3 regions of the Pantoea sp. CFCC18177 genome follow, and region 1 is predicted to be linked to each of the others. Evidence: predicted binding sites of a transcription regulator. Region 1 holds the regulator's gene; each other region holds the start of a gene.
What was found. Region 1 encodes ArgR, which controls arginine synthesis, uptake and breakdown. Its sites were predicted from a motif close to ANTGAATAAAAATACANT; they were not measured.
Positions count from the first base shown of each region.

Region 2: a site for ArgR is predicted at 4,119-4,136, ahead of argC (N-acetyl-gamma-glutamyl-phosphate reductase). Genes of this name have one in related genera too.
Region 3: a site for ArgR is predicted at 3,080-3,097, ahead of argF (ornithine carbamoyltransferase). Genes of this name have one in related genera too.

Region 1 is NZ_JBNBPL010000009.1:19,953-26,405, reverse strand. It holds gene mscM (miniconductance mechanosensitive channel MscM) at 1-1,277, shown strand, start outside; gene mdh (malate dehydrogenase) at 1,324-2,259, opposite strand; gene argR (transcriptional regulator ArgR) at 2,680-3,150, shown strand; gene yhcN (peroxide/acid stress response protein YhcN) at 3,641-3,904, shown strand; gene ACPUC8_RS11225 (YdgH/BhsA/McbA-like domain containing protein) at 3,996-4,262, shown strand; gene yhcN (peroxide/acid stress response protein YhcN) at 4,367-4,633, shown strand; gene ACPUC8_RS11215 (barstar family protein) at 4,692-4,961, opposite strand; gene ACPUC8_RS11210 (NAD-dependent succinate-semialdehyde dehydrogenase) at 4,976-6,430, opposite strand.
Region 2 is NZ_JBNBPL010000016.1:107,770-114,222, reverse strand. It holds gene argH (argininosuccinate lyase) at 1-910, opposite strand, end outside; gene ACPUC8_RS16880 (argininosuccinate synthase) at 987-2,204, opposite strand; gene argB (acetylglutamate kinase) at 2,220-2,993, opposite strand; gene argC (N-acetyl-gamma-glutamyl-phosphate reductase) at 3,009-4,013, opposite strand; gene argE (acetylornithine deacetylase) at 4,183-5,331, shown strand; gene ppc (phosphoenolpyruvate carboxylase) at 5,578-6,453, shown strand, end outside.
Region 3 is NZ_JBNBPL010000007.1:146,832-153,284, forward strand. It holds gene ridA (2-iminobutanoate/2-iminopropanoate deaminase) at 1-199, opposite strand, end outside; gene pyrI (aspartate carbamoyltransferase regulatory subunit) at 403-867, opposite strand; gene pyrB (aspartate carbamoyltransferase) at 878-1,813, opposite strand; gene argF (ornithine carbamoyltransferase) at 2,048-3,055, opposite strand; gene rraB (ribonuclease E inhibitor RraB) at 3,219-3,641, shown strand; gene miaE (tRNA isopentenyl-2-thiomethyl-A-37 hydroxylase MiaE) at 3,702-4,463, shown strand; gene ACPUC8_RS09645 (GNAT family N-acetyltransferase) at 4,501-5,007, opposite strand; gene ACPUC8_RS09650 (valine--tRNA ligase) at 5,071-6,453, opposite strand, start outside.

The DNA of each region.
Region 1 (6,453 bases):
TGGCTTCCTGCATTGGCTATCTGGCGACCGCGCAGGCGCTGCTGGCGCGTCTTGAAACCTCGGTGGGTATCTGGTTCTTCCTGCTGGTGATTTATCACATCATTCGCCGCTGGATGCTGATTCAGCGTCGCCGCATCGCCTTTGATCGTGCGCGTCAACGCCGTGCTGACATGCTGGCCAATCGCGCGCGCAGCGAAGAAGAGAAAGAGCAGCAGGCACCGGCTAATGCTGACACCATTGAGATAGATGAACCCAGTCTGGATTTGGATGAGATCAGCGCGCAGTCTCTGCGCCTGGTGCGATCGATCCTTACTTTAATTGCGCTGGTGTCCGTGATTGTGCTGTGGTCGGAAATCCATTCCGCCTTTAGCTTCCTCGACAACATTCCGCTGTGGGATGTGAGCACCACCATACAAGGCGTGGAGAGCGTTCAGCCGATCACACTGGGCTCCGTGTTGATTGCCATTTTGATATTCATCATCACGACGCAGCTGGTACGCAATATGCCCGCGCTGCTGGAGCTGGCGCTGTTACAGCATCTCAGCCTGACGCCTGGCACCGGTTATGCGATAACCACGCTCACCAAGTATGCGCTGATGCTGATTGGCGGCTTAATTGGTTTCTCCATCATTGGCGTGGAGTGGGCGAAGCTACAGTGGTTGGTGGCGGCCTTAGGTCTGGGGTTAGGTTTTGGTATGCAGGAAATCTTCGCCAACTTTATCTCCGGCTTGATCATCCTGTTTGAAAAACCGATCCGTATTGGTGATACCGTGACGATTCGCGATTTAACCGGCAGCATTACCCGCATTAATACGCGCGCCACCACCATCACCGACTGGGATCGTAAAGAGATTATTGTGCCGAATAAGGCCTTCATCACGGAGCAGTTCGTCAACTGGTCGCTGTCAGACTCCGTGACACGTGTGGTGCTGACCATCCCTGCCCCGGCTCACGTCAACAGTGATGAAGTCACCAATATCCTCAAGCAGGCCGCCGAACGCTGTACCTACGTACTGGATATGCCCGCGCCAGATGTGTTCCTGGTTGACCTACAGCAGGGTATTCAGCTGTTCGAACTGCGTGTGCACGCGGCCGAAATGGGGCACCGTATGCCGCTGCGCCATGAGTTGCACCAGCTGATTCTGCGCGGTTTTGAGGAGCATGGTATCGAGATGCCGTTCCCACCATTCCAGGTACGCATGGAGACGCTGGGGCGCAAAACGCCTGCCAGTAATGGCTCGCCTTCAAGCCAGACTTTCAAATCAGGTGGCTTATAAATGAAAACGCCCGGCAAGTGCCGGGCGTTGTTTTATCGACTGAACGTCACTTCACAAATTCTACGCCTTGCGCGATATCTTTCTTCAACGTCTCCAGCATCCCATTGAGCGCCTGTTGCTCAAACGCACTTAATGGCCCCAGCGGACGACGCTCAACAATGCCGTTTTTCCCCAACAGCAGCGGCTGTGAGAAGAAGCGCGCGTACTCGCCATCACCCTCAACATAGGCGCACTCGACCACGTTAGCTTCGCCCTGCAGGGCGCGAATCAATGAAAGACCAAAGCGCGCTGCCGCTTGCCCCATCGACAAGGTTGCCGATCCGCCACCGGCTTTGGCTTCGACCACTTCAGTACCCGCATTCTGAATGCGTTTGGTCAGGTCAGCCACTTCCTGGTCGCTGAAGCTGATACCTTTAACTTGCGACAGCAGTGGCAGAATGGTGACGCCAGAATGCCCCCCCACTACCGGCACTTCGATCTCGGTTGGCTGTTTGCCTTTCAACGCAGCAACAAATGTATTAGCGCGGATGATGTCGAGCGTCGACACGCCAAACAAGCGGTTCTTGTCATATACGCCAGCTTTTTTCAACACCTCAGCGGCAATTGCCACGGTGGTGTTCACCGGGTTGGTGATCACGCCAATCAGCGCTTTCGGTGCGGTACTGGCCACCTGCTCGATCAGATTGCGTACGATCCCGGCGTTGACGTTAAACAAATCAGCGCGATCCATACCGGGTTTACGTGCCACGCCAGCAGAAATCAGCACCACATCGGCACCATGCAGCGCGGGCGTCGCATCTTCGCCACTGAACCCTTCTACTTTTACCGCCGTCGGAATATGGCTGAGATCCACCGCGACACCCGGCGTCACCGGAGCGATGTCGTAAAGTGAGAGAGAGGAACCTGCGGGTAATTGAGTTTTGAGCAGCAGCGCTAGCGCCTGGCCGATACCACCAGCTGCACCGAGAACGGCAACTTTCATCCTGAACTCCTTATTAAGGTGGGGCAGAGATATGCCGAAAATCCATCAGGTTACGAGTTTAATCAACTTCTCAGGCGATAGCGACACACCTGTCGCGCATTAACCTACGCCGCAATCGGCTCCCGAGACATCTCCACTTCAGAAGTCGCCTGAATGATACAATCGCAGCCAGAAAACTATGGACGGCAATGATCATCGATATTGTTGTTACCACTTCAATACTATAACAACATTGCAACCTTCGCTTTGCGCGTCACCCCGCGATTTTGGCGCAACACAAATCTCTGGTATGATGCCGCTCCCGCAGAATTATGCGGCGATTCTCTCATCACGCTTATTGCATAAAAATTCATCTAAATGCATAATAATTTATCTGCTGTAGGCCTGTTGCCTGCCGCACCCCTCTTTTATTGGTAGCTTATGCGAAATCCATCAAAACAAGACGACCTGATCAAAGCCTTCAAGGCCTTATTAAAGGAAGAGAAATTTAGTTCTCAAGGTGAGATCGTACAGGCGCTGCAGGAAGACGGCTTCGAAAATATCAATCAGTCAAAAGTTTCTCGTATGCTGACTAAGTTTGGCGCAGTGCGCACCCGCAATGCCAAAATGGAAATGGTATATTGCCTGCCCGCTGAACTGGGCGTGCCGACCACCACCAGCCCACTGAAGAATTTGGTGCTGGATATCGATTACAACGATGCGCTGGTGGTGATCCACACCAGCCCGGGTGCTGCGCAGCTAATAGCGCGTCTGCTGGATTCACTCGGCAAAGCGGAAGGGATCCTCGGGACTATCGCCGGTGATGACACCATCTTTATTACCCCCGCACGCGCTTTCTCCGTAAAACAGTTGCACGACGCTGTGCTGGTTTTATTCGAACAAGAGTTATAAAACCCTGCTGTAGACCGGCAGCTCACCTGCTGGTCATCCCCCTTTGTTTTCCCCCTGTCCCGCCCCGCTTGTTACAAATCCTTTTGTAAATAATGAGTTAACCTTAGATCCTCGTGTTCTGTAGCCAGAGTAATATTGGTACGACCTTTTCCCCTGCTTAACTATATGCGCTATTTTACACTGCTTTACATATCGTGCTCAGCCGTTATAGCTCCTTAATTCGTACCAGCCAGCGATATCAACCACGTTCTTTCGCACAAAAAGATAATTTGATGCAGATCATTGTTTTTACGAATAAATAACCGTCAATGGTTAAGATCCAGGCGTTTTTTATAACCATGAGTTCTAAAAAAGCGTCATAAGGATAAAGAATAACAACCAAACATTATTAGCCAGATATTAATTTCATGAGTGATTAGATCTATACTTCTTTTCGTGATGCAAATCACACGAAAGAAAAAGATAAAAATAGACGACGAGGAAAAATATCATGAACGTTAAAACTACTATCGCAACCCTGAGCATTCTATCTGCCCTGTCATTTGGTGCTTTTGCAGCGGATTCTATCAATGCTCAACAAGCGGCTAACCTGCAACCCGCTGGCACCATTAGCGTAAGCGGCGTGGGTGGTTCTCCGATGGACATCCATGAGCAACTGAACGCTAAAGCCGATCAGGAAGGCGCAAAAGCCTACCGCGTGATCGAAGCGAATACTGGCGACAGCTATCACGCCACCGCTGAGCTTTACAAATAAGTTTGCTGAATCAAGACGCAGTGTGAACGGCGACCCGTTTGAGACGCATTTGCCTCTCAGGTTGCCAAACCAAATTTCAGGAGAGTGAATCATGAAAACCAAATTAGCTATCGCAGTTCTGGGTCTGGCTTCTGTTCTGTCTTTCGGTGCCAGTGCCGCCAGTCTGGTTTCTAACGAACAAGCTGAACAGCTGCAATCGTTAAACCAAACCATCAGTGTTAGCGGTGTTGACGGCGACCAGGCGAATGTTCGCCAGGAACTGTCACAAAAAGCCGATGCTCAGGGTGCCAGCCACTATCGCATCATTGAGAGCAACCGTGGTGACACCTACCACGTCACTGCTGAACTGTATAAATAAGTATTAATCGAACGTCAGGCGCCTTCGCGGCGCCAGACAATTGATCGACGACCCGCCACACCCACTTTTGCCGCAGGTTGTTGATTGACACGAGGAGAAAAATTATGAAAATCAAAACAACCATCGCAGCCGCTAGCCTTCTTTCCCTGTTTGCCTTTGGTGCTTCTGCAGCACAACTGGTGACCGATGAGCAGGCGCAAAATCTGCAACCTACCGGCAGCACCGTGACCATCAGTGGTACAGGTGGATCACCTATGGATTACCGTGCCCAGCTTTCACAGAAAGCCGATGAGCAAGGTGCCAGCGCTTACAAAGTGATTGAAGCGAAAACCGGCGACAGCTATCACCTGACCGCTGAGCTGTATAAATAATTCCTCGTCAATTCTGACGAACCCTTTGGCCCCGCTCGCCGGGGCCCTTTTTAGTTGATCACGTCACATTAAAGCGGAGCTGGCCCTCCAGCTCCTCTTCTGCTTCATCGAACAATAGAATCAATGCGCCATATCGGCGTTTCTGCCCTTTTCCCAGATTCACAAACTCAATCTCCAGTGGCAATGGCATATGCTCACCCATGATCGCATCCCAAAGATCGTCAAGATCGCTGACGGCACGATCGACCAGCGCGAAGCGATCGCTGAACTGGCGATAGAAATGGGCTTGATCGACGATTTCGTCGAAATCAAAACGCTCGGTTCTCATTGTGTTGCCCTCTTCTAGGCAAGCCCGCCAAGGTGCAGCGCTTTCACCTCAAGGTACTCCTCCATCCCCAGTACGGACCCTTCACGACCTAATCCAGACGCTTTCACGCCGCCAAAGGGAGCCAGTTCGGTGGACACGGCACATTCGTTAATCCCAATCATCCCGGCTTCCAACGCCGCCGACACGCGAAATACCCGCTGCAGGTTTTGCGTATAGAAATAGGCTGCCAGTCCATAATCGGTATGATTGGCGCGTTGAATCACATCGGCTTCATCGTCGAAACGGAAACAGGCCGCCACCGGGCCAAACGTCTCTTCCTGTGCCAGCTTCATGCCTTCGTGAGCATCGCCTATCACCGTGGGCTGCCAGAAATTACCGCCCAGAGGATGGCGCTCGCCTCCGGTGAGTAAGGTGCCGCCTTTGCTCAGTGCATCTTTGACATGCTCTTCCACTTTTTCCAGCGCCGACGGTTCAATCAGCGGCCCGACAATGACGCCCTCTTCTGTACCGATGCCGACTTTGAGTTGGCTTACCGCAGCAGCCAGTTGATTGACGAAACGATCGTAGATGGCATTGTGCACATAGAAGCGATTCACGCTGACGCATACCTGGCCCGCATTACGGAATTTATTCGCTATCGCGCCCTGCACAGCGGCATCAATATCCGCATCTTCAAACACGATGTAAGGCGCATTGCCTCCCAGCTCCATGGAAACTTTTTTCATGGTTTCAGCCGCATTGCGCATCAAGGTTTTGCCGACCGCGGTTGATCCGGTGAAGGAGATTTTGCGCACCGCTTTGCTCGCCATTATCGCGTCGCTGATGGCGTGGGTATCACCCGCTACGGCGTTCAACACACCCTCGGGCACTCCCGCTTGTTGTGCCAGCGCCAGTAAGGCAAACGCACACAGCGGCGTGTTATTGGCGGGTTTAATAATGCCGGTGCATCCGGCGGCCAGCGCCGGGCCGAGCTTGCGTGTCAGCATCGCCATGGGGAAGTTCCACGGTGTAATAGCCGCAACCACGCCGATTGGCTCACGCGTGGCCAGAATACGTGAGCCTGGTTTTGCCGGAGGGATGATTTCACCGTTGGCGCGCTTGGCCTGCTCAGCAAACCATTGAATGAAACTGGCGGCGTACTCGACTTCGCCTTCTGCTTCTTTTAAGGGTTTGCCTTGTTCGGCGGTCATCAACTGCCCGAGCCAGCTTTTGTTCTCAATCATCAGCTGATACCAGCGATTCAGAATTTCTGCGCGTTGTTTCGCGGTTTTATCGCGCCAGGCCGGGAAAGCCTGTTCGGCGGCGGCAATCGCCTGTTCGGTTTCACGCTTACCGGCCTTAGCCACTTTTGCCAGCACCTCACCCGTGGCCGGGTTGGTGACGTCAAAGGTGGTACTGCCGCTGTGCCATTGACCCGCCACAAAGTAGCCGGTTTTGAAGAGCGGATGTGATTGCAGAGAAGTGGACATCGTTATGCTCCTGTCAGTGTGTA
Region 2 (6,453 bases), on a different contig from region 1:
TCAACGCGCCCTGCACACGGCCACATTTGCCGCGAATCAGTTCCAGCGCATCCGGGTTTTTCTTCTGCGGCATCAGTGAGGAGCCAGACGTCACCTTGTCAGACAGTTCAAGGAAGCCCGCTTCACCGGTGTTGAAGAAAATCAGGTCTTCAGCAAAGCGTGACAGGTGCACCATACCGATCGATGCGTCAGACAGCAGCTCCAGTACGTGATCGCGGTCAGACACGGTATCAAGGCTGTTGCGGGTGGCAGAGGCGAAACCTAACCAGCCCGCCAGCTGCTGACGGTCGATTTCATACGCAGTGCCAGCCAGTGCGCCACAGCCCAGCGGGCTGACATCCAGACGCTTCAGGGTATCCTGCAAGCGGCTTTCATCACGCGCCAGCATCTCAACATAGGCCAGACACCAGTGCGCAAAGGTCACCGGCTGTGCACGCTGCAAGTGCGTGTAACCCGGCATGACTGCGTCTTGATTGGCTTCTGCGGTCGCCACCAAAGCCGATTGCAGCTCACGCGTTGCTTCAAGCAGCAGCGCAACCTGCTCTTTGCACCACAGTTTGAGATCGGTCGCGACCTGATCGTTACGGCTACGGCCGGTATGCAGTTTTTTACCGAGTGCGCCAACTTTGTCGATCAGTTTGCCCTCAACCCAGCTGTGAATATCTTCTGCGTCGCTTTGCAAAATCTGCTCTGGATTGGCGCGCACTTCTGCCAGCAGTTCATTTAATGCGGCTTCCAGCTGCTGTTGTTCTTCGCTGCTCAGCACATTGACGGTCACCAGCGCTTTTGACCACGCAATCGACCCGGTGATGTCCTGCTCAGCCAGACGATAGTCAAAACGCAGTGAGTCATTGAATTGTTTGAACCGTTGGTCTGCTGCCTGCGAAAAACGTCCGCCCCAAAGTGCCATCTGCTTTACTCCTGAATTCTGTTAAAGAAAGGGCGGCTCGCGGCCGCCCTTGCAAAAAATCGTCTCTGCTGCGGTATTACTTCTTCTGCTCGTTCAGTGCACGGATGCGTGAAGAGAGAGAGAACAGACGGATGAAGCCGCCCGCGTGGCTGTGGTCGTACACTTCGTCCTCGCCGAAGGTCGCGAATTCTTCAGAGTACAGGCTGTTAGCAGAGGTTTTCTGAATCGCGGTCGCCTGGCCTTTATACAGCTGCAGTACCACTTCGCCATTCACTTCTTCTGCCAGTGATTCAGCTGCCGCCTGGATAGATTTACGCAGTGGCGCGAACCAACGACCGTCGTAAACTACGTAAGACATCTCATGGCCCAACTGCTCACGCCATTTGAAGCTATCACGATCCAGCACCAGCTGCTCAACCGCACGCAGGGCGTTAACCATGATGGTGCCGCCAGGGGTTTCATAGCAGCCGCGAGACTTAATACCCACCAGGCGGTTTTCCACGATATCAATACGGCCCACGCCGTGCTTCGCGCCCAGCACATTCAGTTTTTCCAGGCACTGGAACGGACTCAGCTTCTCACCGTTTACGGCAACCACACGGCCTTTCTCAACGGTGACGGTCACGTTCTCTGGCTGGTCTGGCGCTTCCAGTGGATCAACGGTCCATACCCAGCAATCTTTGTTCGGTGCGTTCGCTGGGCTTTCCAGTACGCCGCCTTCGGTGGAGATGTGCCATGCGTTCTCGTCACGGCTGTAGATTTTTTCCAGCGAAGCGGTAGTTGGGATGTTGCGTACTTTCAGGTAATCCAACAGGGCTTCACGTGAACGCAGGTCCCACTCACGCCATGGCGCAACCACTTTCAGCTGTGGTGCCAGTGCGGTGTAGGTGGTTTCGAAACGCACCTGATCGTTACCTTTACCGGTCGCACCGTGGCACAGCGCGTCTGCGCCGACTTTCAGCGCCAGCTCAACCTGCGCTTTAGCGATGATAGGACGTGCCATTGAGGTACCCAGCAGGTAGGTGCCTTCGTACAGTGCGCCAGTCTGCAGCACAGGATAAACGTATTCGCTGATGAACTCTTCACGCAGGTCAGCTACGTGGCATTCAGAAGCACCAGACTGCAGCGCTTTCTTCTCAACGCCTTCCAGATCGGCTGGGTCCTGACCAATGTTGGCCACGAATGCCACCACTTCACAATCGCCGTAATTCTCTTTCAACCATGGAATGATGGCTGAAGTATCCAGACCGCCGGAATAGGCCAGAACGATTTTCTTAATCTTTTGCGTGCTCATGTCTTAAATCCTTGATTATGCGAGAATCCGGGTGCCAATCGACACGCCGTTGAAAAGGGTTGGCAGCTGTTCAGCATGACGCCAGCTAGCAATATCAACCGGGCGACCCAGCGTACGCGCTGCGTCGAGCGCCGCGTTCACTTTCACGATCATGCCATCAGTAATAATGCCTTGAGCAATCAACTGCTCTGCTTTCTCTGCTGTCATCTCTTCGATGCGCTGACCTTTGCCATCGAGAATACCGCTCACGTCAGACAACAGAACCAAATCAGCACCGATAGTTGCCGCCAGCGCCGTCGCCGCCTGGTCAGCATTGACGTTCATCAAGTCACCGCCATCAGTGATACCAATTGAACTGATCACTGGCATGTAGCCTGCAGTTAATAAGGTATTCACCAGCGCAGGATTGCCAGGCGTGGCATTGCCCACGTGACCGAGCTCTTCGTCGAACTGCGCCACATTCACCAGGCCAGCATCGCCGAGGCATAAGCCCACTGCGCCAATGCCGTATTTCTTTGCCCACGCTAACAGCGTTTTGTTGGCAGTACCGGCCAGGGCACCGGTAATAATGTCAATCTGATCGGCTGGCGTCACGCGCAATCCGTTCTTCTTTTTCACTGGCAGGGCGAGCTTCTTCATCAGCTCGTCAACCAGGCAACCGCCACCGTGCACAATGATCAGCGGACGCTGATATTCATTACGATACGCCAGCAGGGCATCAAACAGACGGGCCAGCGCTTCTTCGCTATCCAGCAACACGCCACCCAGTTTAATGATCAATGGATTCATTGCAGTTTCCGTCCGTTAAATCAGTGACAGCGTTTCGGGGAAGCCGAAACGAATGTTCAAACACTGAACCGCCTGCGAAGAGGCACCTTTCAGCAGGTTATCTTCCGCCGCCACCACAATCAGGTGCTCGCCTTGCATGGCAAAACCGATATCGCAGAACGGCAAACCGACCACCCCTTTCAGCGCAGGCACGCCTTTGTCATACACGCGCACCAGCGGTTTGTCGTGATAGGCCTTGTGGAAAGCATCGGCGACATCTTGTTGCGTCACACCGGCTTTCAGACGGCAGGTGGTGGTGGATAAAATACCACGCGGGAAGCTGCCCAGATGCGGCGTGAAGATCACTGGCGTTCCCAAATGCGCAACGATTTCAGGGTGATGACGGTGGTTAAACAGCCCATAGGGTTGCAGGCTCACTTCACAGAAGCTGGTGCCAACATTGGCTTTACGCCCTGCACCGCTTACGCCGCTGGTGGCATTGATCACTGGCCACTGTGCATCGTTAAGCAGGCCCGCTTCAACCAGCGGTTTCAATGACAGCTGAGCCGCCGTTGGGTAGCAACCCGGCACGGCGACCAACTGTGCATCTTTAATTTTGTCGTGCTGCCATTCCGCCAGGCCATAGACCGCTTTGTCCAGCCACTCCTGATGCTGATGGCTGAAACCATAATATTGAGTATAGAAAGCTTCGTCGTTGACGCGGAACGCACCGGAAAGATCGAACACTACGCAACCGGCTTTAAGAAAACCTGGTGCCAGATCGTGGCTGACTTCATGGGCGGTGCAAAGGAACACCACATCGACTTTATCGGCCCATTCTGAGGCATCACTCAACGGCTGCAGTGGCAAATCCACAATGCCTTTCAGCTGCGGATGCAGGTCCGACAGTAATTTTCCGGCATCCGGGCTTTGCGCTGAAACCGCCAAAGCGGTTATGTTCATATGCGGATGGCGATTCAGGTAAGTGGCAAGCTCTACGCCAGCATAACCACTGGCACCAACGATCAGCGTATTCAACATCAGGCTGTATACCTTATTACAGTCACACATTCCGGGTCGCGGCCTTGCCCCGTTGCCCACGATGCCGTTTGCAGAAGATTTCTCTCTTCACATGCAGACGACGTTATTGTATTTTTATTCACTATTAATGCATGAATATTGATACATCCTAACCCAAGGACCGTCAACAGTGAAGACAAAATTACCACCTTTTATCGAACTCTACCGCCAGTTGATTGCCACACCATCGATCAGCGCGACCGACAGCGCCATCGATCAGAGCAATGAAACTTTAATCAATTTACTGGCAGGTTGGTTCCGCGATCTGGGCTTCAGTGTCGAAGTACAACCGGTACCGGGTACGCGCCATAAATTCAACATGCTGGCACGCAGCGGATTAGGTGCGGGCGGCCTGCTGCTGGCGGGTCACACGGACACCGTTCCTTACGATGATGGCCGCTGGACGCGCGATCCCTTTACCTTGACTGAACACGACAACAAGTTATACGGCTTGGGTACGGCGGATATGAAAGGCTTCTTTGCCTTTATTCTGGATGCGTTGCGTGACGTTGACGTGACTAAACTGAGCAAGCCGCTGTACATCCTTGCGACCGCCGATGAAGAAACCACCATGGCCGGTGCGAAGTATTTTTCGGAATCCACCCAGCTGCGTCCGGACTGCGCCATTATTGGTGAACCAACCTCGCTAAAACCGGTACGTGCTCACAAAGGTCACCTGTCGAATGTGATTCGTATTCAGGGCCAGTCAGGCCACTCCAGCGATCCCGCGCGCGGTGTCAACGCCATCGAACTGATGCATGAGTCCATTACCCAGTTGATGCAGCTGCGTAACACGCTGAAAACGCGTTATAACCACGACGGCTTCGCTATCCCCTACCCGACCATGAACTTTGGTCACATTCACGGGGGTGACGCCGCCAACCGAATTTGCGCCTGCTGCGAATTACATATGGATATTCGTCCGCTGCCGGGCTTAACCCTGAGCGATCTTGACGGCCTGCTGAATGAAGCCCTGGCACCGGTTAGCGAACGCTGGCCAGGACGTTTAACCGTAGGCGAATTGCACCCGCCGATCCCGGGCTACGAATGCCCTGCCGATCATGAACTGGTGAAAGTGGTTGAGAAACTGCTGGGTGTGCCGACTGAAGTGGTGAACTATTGCACTGAAGCGCCTTTTATCCAGTTGTTATGCCCAACATTGGTTTTAGGCCCAGGATCGATCAATCAGGCCCATCAGCCAGATGAATTTATTGATACCGCATTTATTAAGCCAACTCATGCGCTTATCACGCAGGTTGTACAGCATTTTTGCCACTGATTAACAATAGATGGGGCAATTCACTGTTAAAACAGCAAATTGCCCGGTCATTGTTCGGGATTTAATAATAAGAATAACTTATCTCGCTTCCTCTCAATTTAATTCTATGAATTTCCGGTAGTTAGCAGCGAATTATCGTCAATTTAAGTCAATTGACGTACAGGAAGAACCGTGGCTAGATAAAAGACGATGTTATGCCCGTTGGGTGTAAGGGTACTTTTAAGACGATGAGGGTGTCAGGGTCAAATGAACGAACAATATTCCGCAATGCGAAGTAATGTCAGTATGCTCGGCAAACTGCTCGGGGATACGATAAAGGATGCACTGGGAGAGAACATCCTCGAACGTGTGGAGACCATCCGCAAGCTCTCTAAATCATCCCGCGCTGGAAATGACACCGATCGTAAGGAATTGCTGAACACGCTGCAAAACCTCTCTAACGACGAGCTGCTGCCCGTCGCGCGTGCCTTTAGCCAGTTCCTGAACCTGACCAACGTGGCTGAACAGTATCAGACCATTTCCCGCAGCGGCGAGGGGGCGAATAACCCTGAGCTGCTGAAAAAAACCTTTGAACATCTGAAACAGCAGGGCGACCTGAGTGAAGCGGCGATCCGTCAGGCGATTGAATCGCTGTCGCTGGAGCTGGTGTTAACTGCGCACCCAACCGAAATCACACGTCGCACCTTGATTCACATGCTGGGTGAAGTGAATAGCTGCTTGCAGCAACTCGATCACAGCGACATCTCCGATTATGAGCGCACGCAGGTGATGCGTCGCTTGCGCCAACTGGTCGCGCAAGCCTGGCATACGGATGAAATCCGTAAATATCGCCCTACCCCGATTGACGAAGCCAAATGGGGCTTTGCGGTGGTGGAAAACAGCCTGTGGCAAGGCGTGCCGGCTTTCCTGCGTGAGCTGAATGAACAAGTCGAAGAGACTTTTGGCATCAAGCTGCCAGTGGACTTCGTCCCAATTAAATTCACCTCATGGATGGGTGGCGACCGCGATGGCAACCCCAACGTTACTGCGCCGATCACCCGTCATGCGATGCAACTGAGCCGATGGAAAGCCGCCGATCTGTTCCTGCGCGATGTGGGTGTGCTGATCTCTGAGCTGTCGATG
Region 3 (6,453 bases), on a different contig from region 1:
TCAGGCCAGCGGCTTCAACAATCGCCTTCACATTCTCCAGCGACTGACGCGCCTGCGCAGAGACATCATCCGCCACGGCCCCGGTCGCCGGATCCACTGGAATTTGGCCTGAAGTGATGATCATGCTGCCAAGATCCACGCCCTGCACATAAGGGCCAATTGCTGCGGGTGCTTTTTCAGTGCTGATTTCGCGAGACATTGTTTCTCCTTGAAAGTGTGCGATTGACACCTGCCAATCACGAAAATGATCGCCCCATTATATACCCTTCATACTTCGAGTTGCAGGTGCGTTGGCTACGTGCATTCACCTCAGTCACCGATTTCAGTAATCTCCTGAGGATTCATGCACTTGCCGCCTTCCTGAACCTCGAATAATTTTAGGTATAGAGGCGACACGAGTGATTACCAGTGGCCGAGAACCACGTGGCGCGCGAACTCTTTCTCGCAGTATTTGCACTTCAGGTGCACATCATCATCACGCTGCTTCACCGCAAAACTGCTGAATACCGGTTCACTGCGGCTGATGCAGTTGCTGTTCGGACAGGTGAGCACGCGCTCAATGCGATCCGGCAGCGTAGGGGCGATCTTGGCCACCACTTCGTAATCGTCGATGCGATTCACCGTGGCGAGTGGTGCGTATACTGCCAGCTGGTTGATCTGATCGTCGGTCAGGAAGGTGTTCTCGATCTTAATCAGATCCTTGCGGCCCATTTCGCCAGAAGGGAGATTCAGGCCAATGGTGATGCGTTGATCGGTTTCGGTCAGACGGAACAGTGACAGTAATTTAAAACCGACCTGCGCGGGAATATGGTCAATCACCGTGCCGCGTTTGATGGCTTCAACCTGCAATTTATTATCGTGAGTCATCGGTTTCTCCTTACAGGGCCAGTTCGCTATTAAGTACCAGTGCTAACAAGGCCTGGCGGGCGAAGATGCCGTTGCCCGCCTGCTGGAAATACCAGGCGTGCGGCGTGCTGTCGACATCAGTGGTGATCTCATCAATACGTGGCAATGGGTGCAGCACCTTCATGTTATCGCGGGCACCGACTAAATCCGTGGCGCGCAGAATGAACTGCGCCTTCACGTTGGCGTACTCGGAAGGATCGAGGCGCTCTTTCTGCACGCGCGTCATGTAGAGAATATCCAGTTCTGGCATCACTTCTTCAATGCTGTCATGGCGCGACCACACAATGTTCTGTTCATCCAGCATGTCAGTGATGTAAGACGGCATCGCCAGTGCATCGGGAGCGATAAAGTAAAAACGGTTGCCAGTGAACTTGGCCAGCGCCTGCGTCAGCGAGTGCACGGTGCGACCATATTTCAGGTCACCGACCATGGCCACATTCAGATTGTCGAGGCGGCTCTGGGTTTCGCGGATGGTGAACAGATCCAACAATGTTTGTGTTGGATGCTGGTTCGCGCCGTCTCCGGCATTCAGAATCGGGATGCCGCTGGAGAACTCGGTGGCCAGTCGTGCTGCACCTTCCTGTGGATGACGCATCACAATCGCATCCACATAAGTACTGATCACGGAAATGGTGTCTGCCAGGGTTTCACCTTTCTTACCTAGCGAGGTGTTGCTGCCATCGGCGAAGCCCACCACTGATGCGCCTAAACGATGCATCGCCGTCTCGAATGAGAGTCGCGTACGGGTGGAGGCTTCAAAGAAACAGCTGGCAATCACATTGTGCTTCAGCAGTTCCGGCTGGGGATGCGCCTTCAACTGAGCGGCGGTGTGTAACACCAGCTCCAGCTCATCGCGATTGAGGTCGTTAATAGAAATAATGTGCTTGCGATATAGCGGGTTGGCCATAGCGTTCTCCTCTGCGCTGCCGGATTGCGGACAAAAAAAAGCCCCTGCTTAAGGGGCTTTTTTTACGATCAATGAATGACGGAAAGAAACAGGTGCATCGCCTGTGGTCAGGCGGGGTAGAGCGGCAAATTGTACGCTGCGCTGTTGCATGTTTCCTCCGGCAAATTGTGGCGCATTATACGCATTCACTGATTTGCATCAAGCAGAAATCGCGCACGGGGTAAACGTTTGCTTTTACGGCTTACCCAGCGTTGCCACCATCACCGCTTTGATGGTGTGCATGCGGTTTTCGGCCTGATCGAACACGATACTGTGCGTTGACTCAAACACCTCGTTGCTCACTTCCATGCCATCATTCAGGCCATACTGCTCTGCCATCTGACGGCCCAAGGTGGTTTGGTCATCATGGAAGGCAGGCAGGCAGTGCAGAAATTTCACCTGTGGATTGCCGGTAAGCGCCAGCATCGCACTGTTCACCTGATACGGGCGCAGCAGCGCAATACGCTCTTCCCACACCGATTTGGCTTCGCCCATCGACACCCAAACATCAGTGTAGATGAAATCCGCACCTTGCACGCCTTCGGCAATGTCTTCGGTCAGCGTGATTTTGCCACCGGTTTGCTGCGCCGCCACGCGGCACTGTTCCACCAGTTGCTCTTCCGGCCAGCAGCCTTTTGGTGCCACCAGACGCAGATCCAGCCCAACCAGTGCAGCAGCTTCCAGCATGCTGTTGCCCATGTTATTGCGCGCGTCACCCACGTACACCAGCGTCATCTCGCTGAGCGGTTTACCCGGTAAGTGCTCTTGCATGGTGAGTAAATCGGCCAGCAACTGCGTAGGGTGGAATTCGGTGGTCAAACCGTTCCACACAGGGACACCGGCAAACTCTGCCAGGGTTTCGACCAGTTCCTGACCGAAGCCACGATACTGGATACCGTCATACATACGGCCCAATACGCGCGCGGTGTCTTTCATCGATTCTTTATGGCCAATCTGGCTGCCGCTTGGGCCGAGGTAAGTCACGTTAGCGCCCTGATCGTATGCGGCAACTTCGAAAGAGCATCGTGTACGGGTCGAGTCTTTTTCGAAGATGAGCGCGATATTCTTGCCTTTCAGGTACTGGGTTTCAGTGGCATTTTTCTTTGCGTGTTTTAATTCACCTGCGAGATTGAGCAGGTTGGCGATTTCAGCTGGGGTGAAATCCAGCAATCTCAGGAAGTGTCTCGAATACAGCTGACTCATACAGCGCTCCAGATGTGGATCAATAATGAATTAAAATTCAATCTAACCGTATGAATATTCATTTTCAACCCCGGCGTTAAGAAACTTTCTGTTTTGTGTAGTGGCGCGCGAGGCAGTGTGGGAAAATAATTGCATTCACGCCGAACATTTTGAGGACACGCCCATGGCATACGAAGCATTGCTGGAAGAACAGCGCGAAGAAACCCGCCTGATCATTGAAGAGTTGCTGGAGGACGGCAGCGATCCGGATGCGCTTTACACTATCGAGCATCACCTCTCCTGCAACAACTTCGACTCACTGGAAAAAGTGGCGGTGGAAGCTTTCAAACTGGGCTTTGAGGTCAGCGAACCGGAAGAGCTGGAGTTGGAAGAGGGCGGCACCGTGATGTGCGTGGACATCCTGAGCGAAGGGGCGCTGAAAGCCGAACTGATTGATGCGCAGGTTGAGCAGCTGGTGAATCTGGCGGGTAAATTCAACGTCGATTACGACGGTTGGGGCACCTACTTTGAAGATCCAGACGCCGAAGATGAAGATGACGACGGTGATTTCATCGACGACGAAGAAGACGACGGTGTGCGTCACTAAGCCTTAATGGGCGGCAGCTGCCGCCCTGATTGACTTCTCCCGCCAGCATAAAGAACGCCGATGAACTACGCTCCCCTGTTAGAACCCATTCATAATTTTCTGCATTGCCGCACGCCACAAGCGTGGATTGATGAGGCGCGCAAACCGGAAAACCTGACGCTGCTGCTCACCGATCACATGGTGTGTGAGCTTAAGGCGGCACAAACTGCGGTGTTTATTATTCGTAAGTATGTGGCCGATAAGCCGAGTGGCGATGCCATTCTGGCGTGGCTCAAACCTTATGAAGATTTCATTTATCGCGATGAGCCGGACAGCAACTTTATCAATGCGCATAAGAATCTGACCAAAAGCATCATTGTGCGTAACGAACTGCCGTGGGCGGATGACTTAGTCGAGATGATGGTGCTGTTGATCAAAGAAGAGCTGCATCATTTTTATCAGGTCTGGGAGATTATGCAGTCACGCGGTTTGCCATACCGCAAAACCACCGCCAGCCGATACGCCAAAGGATTGATTCGCGAAATCAGCACCTATGAACCCGATGCGCTGGTGGATAAGTTGATTTGCGGCGCGTATATCGAAGCGCGTTCCTGTGAACGTTTTGCCAGCCTGGCGCCGTATCTTGATGATCAGCTGCAGAAATTCTACATCTCGCTGCTGCGTTCTGAAGCACGCCACTATCAGGATTACCTGAAGCTGGCGGAACAGATCTCTGTTAAGGATATTGCCCCACGCGTGCAGACTTTTGGTGAGGCTGAGGCGCGTTTGATCAGCGAGCCTGATGGCGAATTGCGTTTTCACAGTGGTGTGCCAGCGTTTTAAGGTTGGGGTGAGGGCGAGAATCGCCCTCATGTCTGCATCACAGTACCTTCAGCATCCGTACTTCGCAGTCACCGTGGCCAGTGCAGCCCATGGCGTTATCAATCAACTCGAATCCCAGCGACTCGTAGAGCTTAATCGCTCGCGTCAGGCTGCCGGTGGTTTCCAGATAGCAGCGGCGAAAGCCCTGTTGACGCGCATAGTCCATGGCACGCAGCGCGAGCCCACGCGCCAGACCTAAACCGCGCACCTGCGGCAGGAAGTACATCTTCTGCAATTCGCAGATATCCGGCGCGCTGCACGCCAGCGGTGCCACACCGCCGCCGCCAACCACCACCCCGTCATGCTCGACGATCCAGTACGCGCTATTGGCTTCACTGTAGAGTTCGAACAGCCGATCGAGGTTGGGATCCGAAACGGTGTAGCCTTTATCTGCCGTAAGGCCGAATTCGGCTGACACATCACGGATCACTTGCGCAATGAGAGGGTTATCGGCCGCAGTAATCGGGCGCACCTGCAAATTCAGTGGCGTAGCGGTGGTCATCATTCTCTTCCGGGGTAAAAAAGCCGGGCAGTGCCCGGCTATGATTTAGCAATTGGACTGATGTGCTTACAATGCCGCAATCACGCCCTGCTGTTCAATCAGTTTTGCTTTTGATTGCTCCAGCTCAACGATGCGATCGCGCTCTTTCGCCACCACCGCTTCCGGTGCACGAGCAACAAAGCCTTCGTTCGCCAGCTTGACCTGGATCTTCTCAATCTCGACATCCAGCTTGGTCAGCTCTTTCGCCAGACGCTCCAGCTCCGCTTCTTTGTTCACCAGATCCGCCATGGGGATCAGCAACTCAGCGCCTTCTACAATCTTAGTGACTGAAAGTGGCCCTTTCTCACCCGCAGGCAGAATCTCCAGGCTGGCCAGACGCGCCAGACGAGACAGGAAGTTGCGGTTCTCTTCCACGCGACGCTGTGCCGCAGGAGAGCAATCACGCAGCAGCACATCCAGCGGTTTGCCTGGAGAAATGTTCATCTCAGCACGGATGTTACGCACCGCGACAATCGACTGCTTCATCCACTCGATATCGGCTTTCGCCTCGGCATCTTCTTTCGCCGCATCAAACTGCGGGAAGGCCTGCAGCATGATGGTATCGTGATCGATGTTCTTCAGACCCTTCACACGCTGCCAGATGGTTTCGGTGATGTAAGGAATGATCGGATGCGCCAGACGCAGCAAGGCTTCCAGCACGGTGACCAGCGTATTACGCGTACCGCGCAGTTCCGCTTCGCTACCGTTGTCCATCACTGGCTTGGTCAGCTCCAGATACCAGTCACAGAACTGGTTCCAGGTGAAGTCATACAGAATGTTGGCAGCGATATCAAAGCGATAGCTATCCAGCGCTTCACGATAGGCTTTCACGGTGCTGTTGAATTCGGTCAGAATCCAGCGATCCGCCAGCGACAGCTTCAGCTCGCCGCCATTTTGGCCGCAATCATGCTCTTCGGTATTCATCAGCACGAAACGGCTGGCGTTCCACAGCTTGTTACAGAAGTTGCGATAGCCTTCGAGACGCTTCATATCCCAGTTAATATCGCGGCCGGTTGAGGCCAGCGCAGCCAGGGTAAAGCGCAACGCGTCGGTACCGGATGCCACAATACCGTCCGGGAACTGCTTCTCGGTACGTTTGCGGATCTTCTCAGCCAGCTGTGGCTGCATCATGTTACCGGTGCGTTTTTCCAGCAGATCTTCCAGCGAAATCCCGTCGATCATATCCAGTGGATCGATGACGTTACCTTTCGATTTCGACATCTTCTGGCCTTCTTCATCACGGATCAAACCGGTCATATAGACGGTTTTGAACGGTACCTGCGGCTTACCGTTTTCATCTTTGATGAAGTGCATGGTCAGCATGATCATGCGCGCGATCCAGAAGAAGATAATATCGAAGCCGCTCACCAGCACGCTGGTTGGGTGGAAGGTGCGCAGCGCTTCAGTATT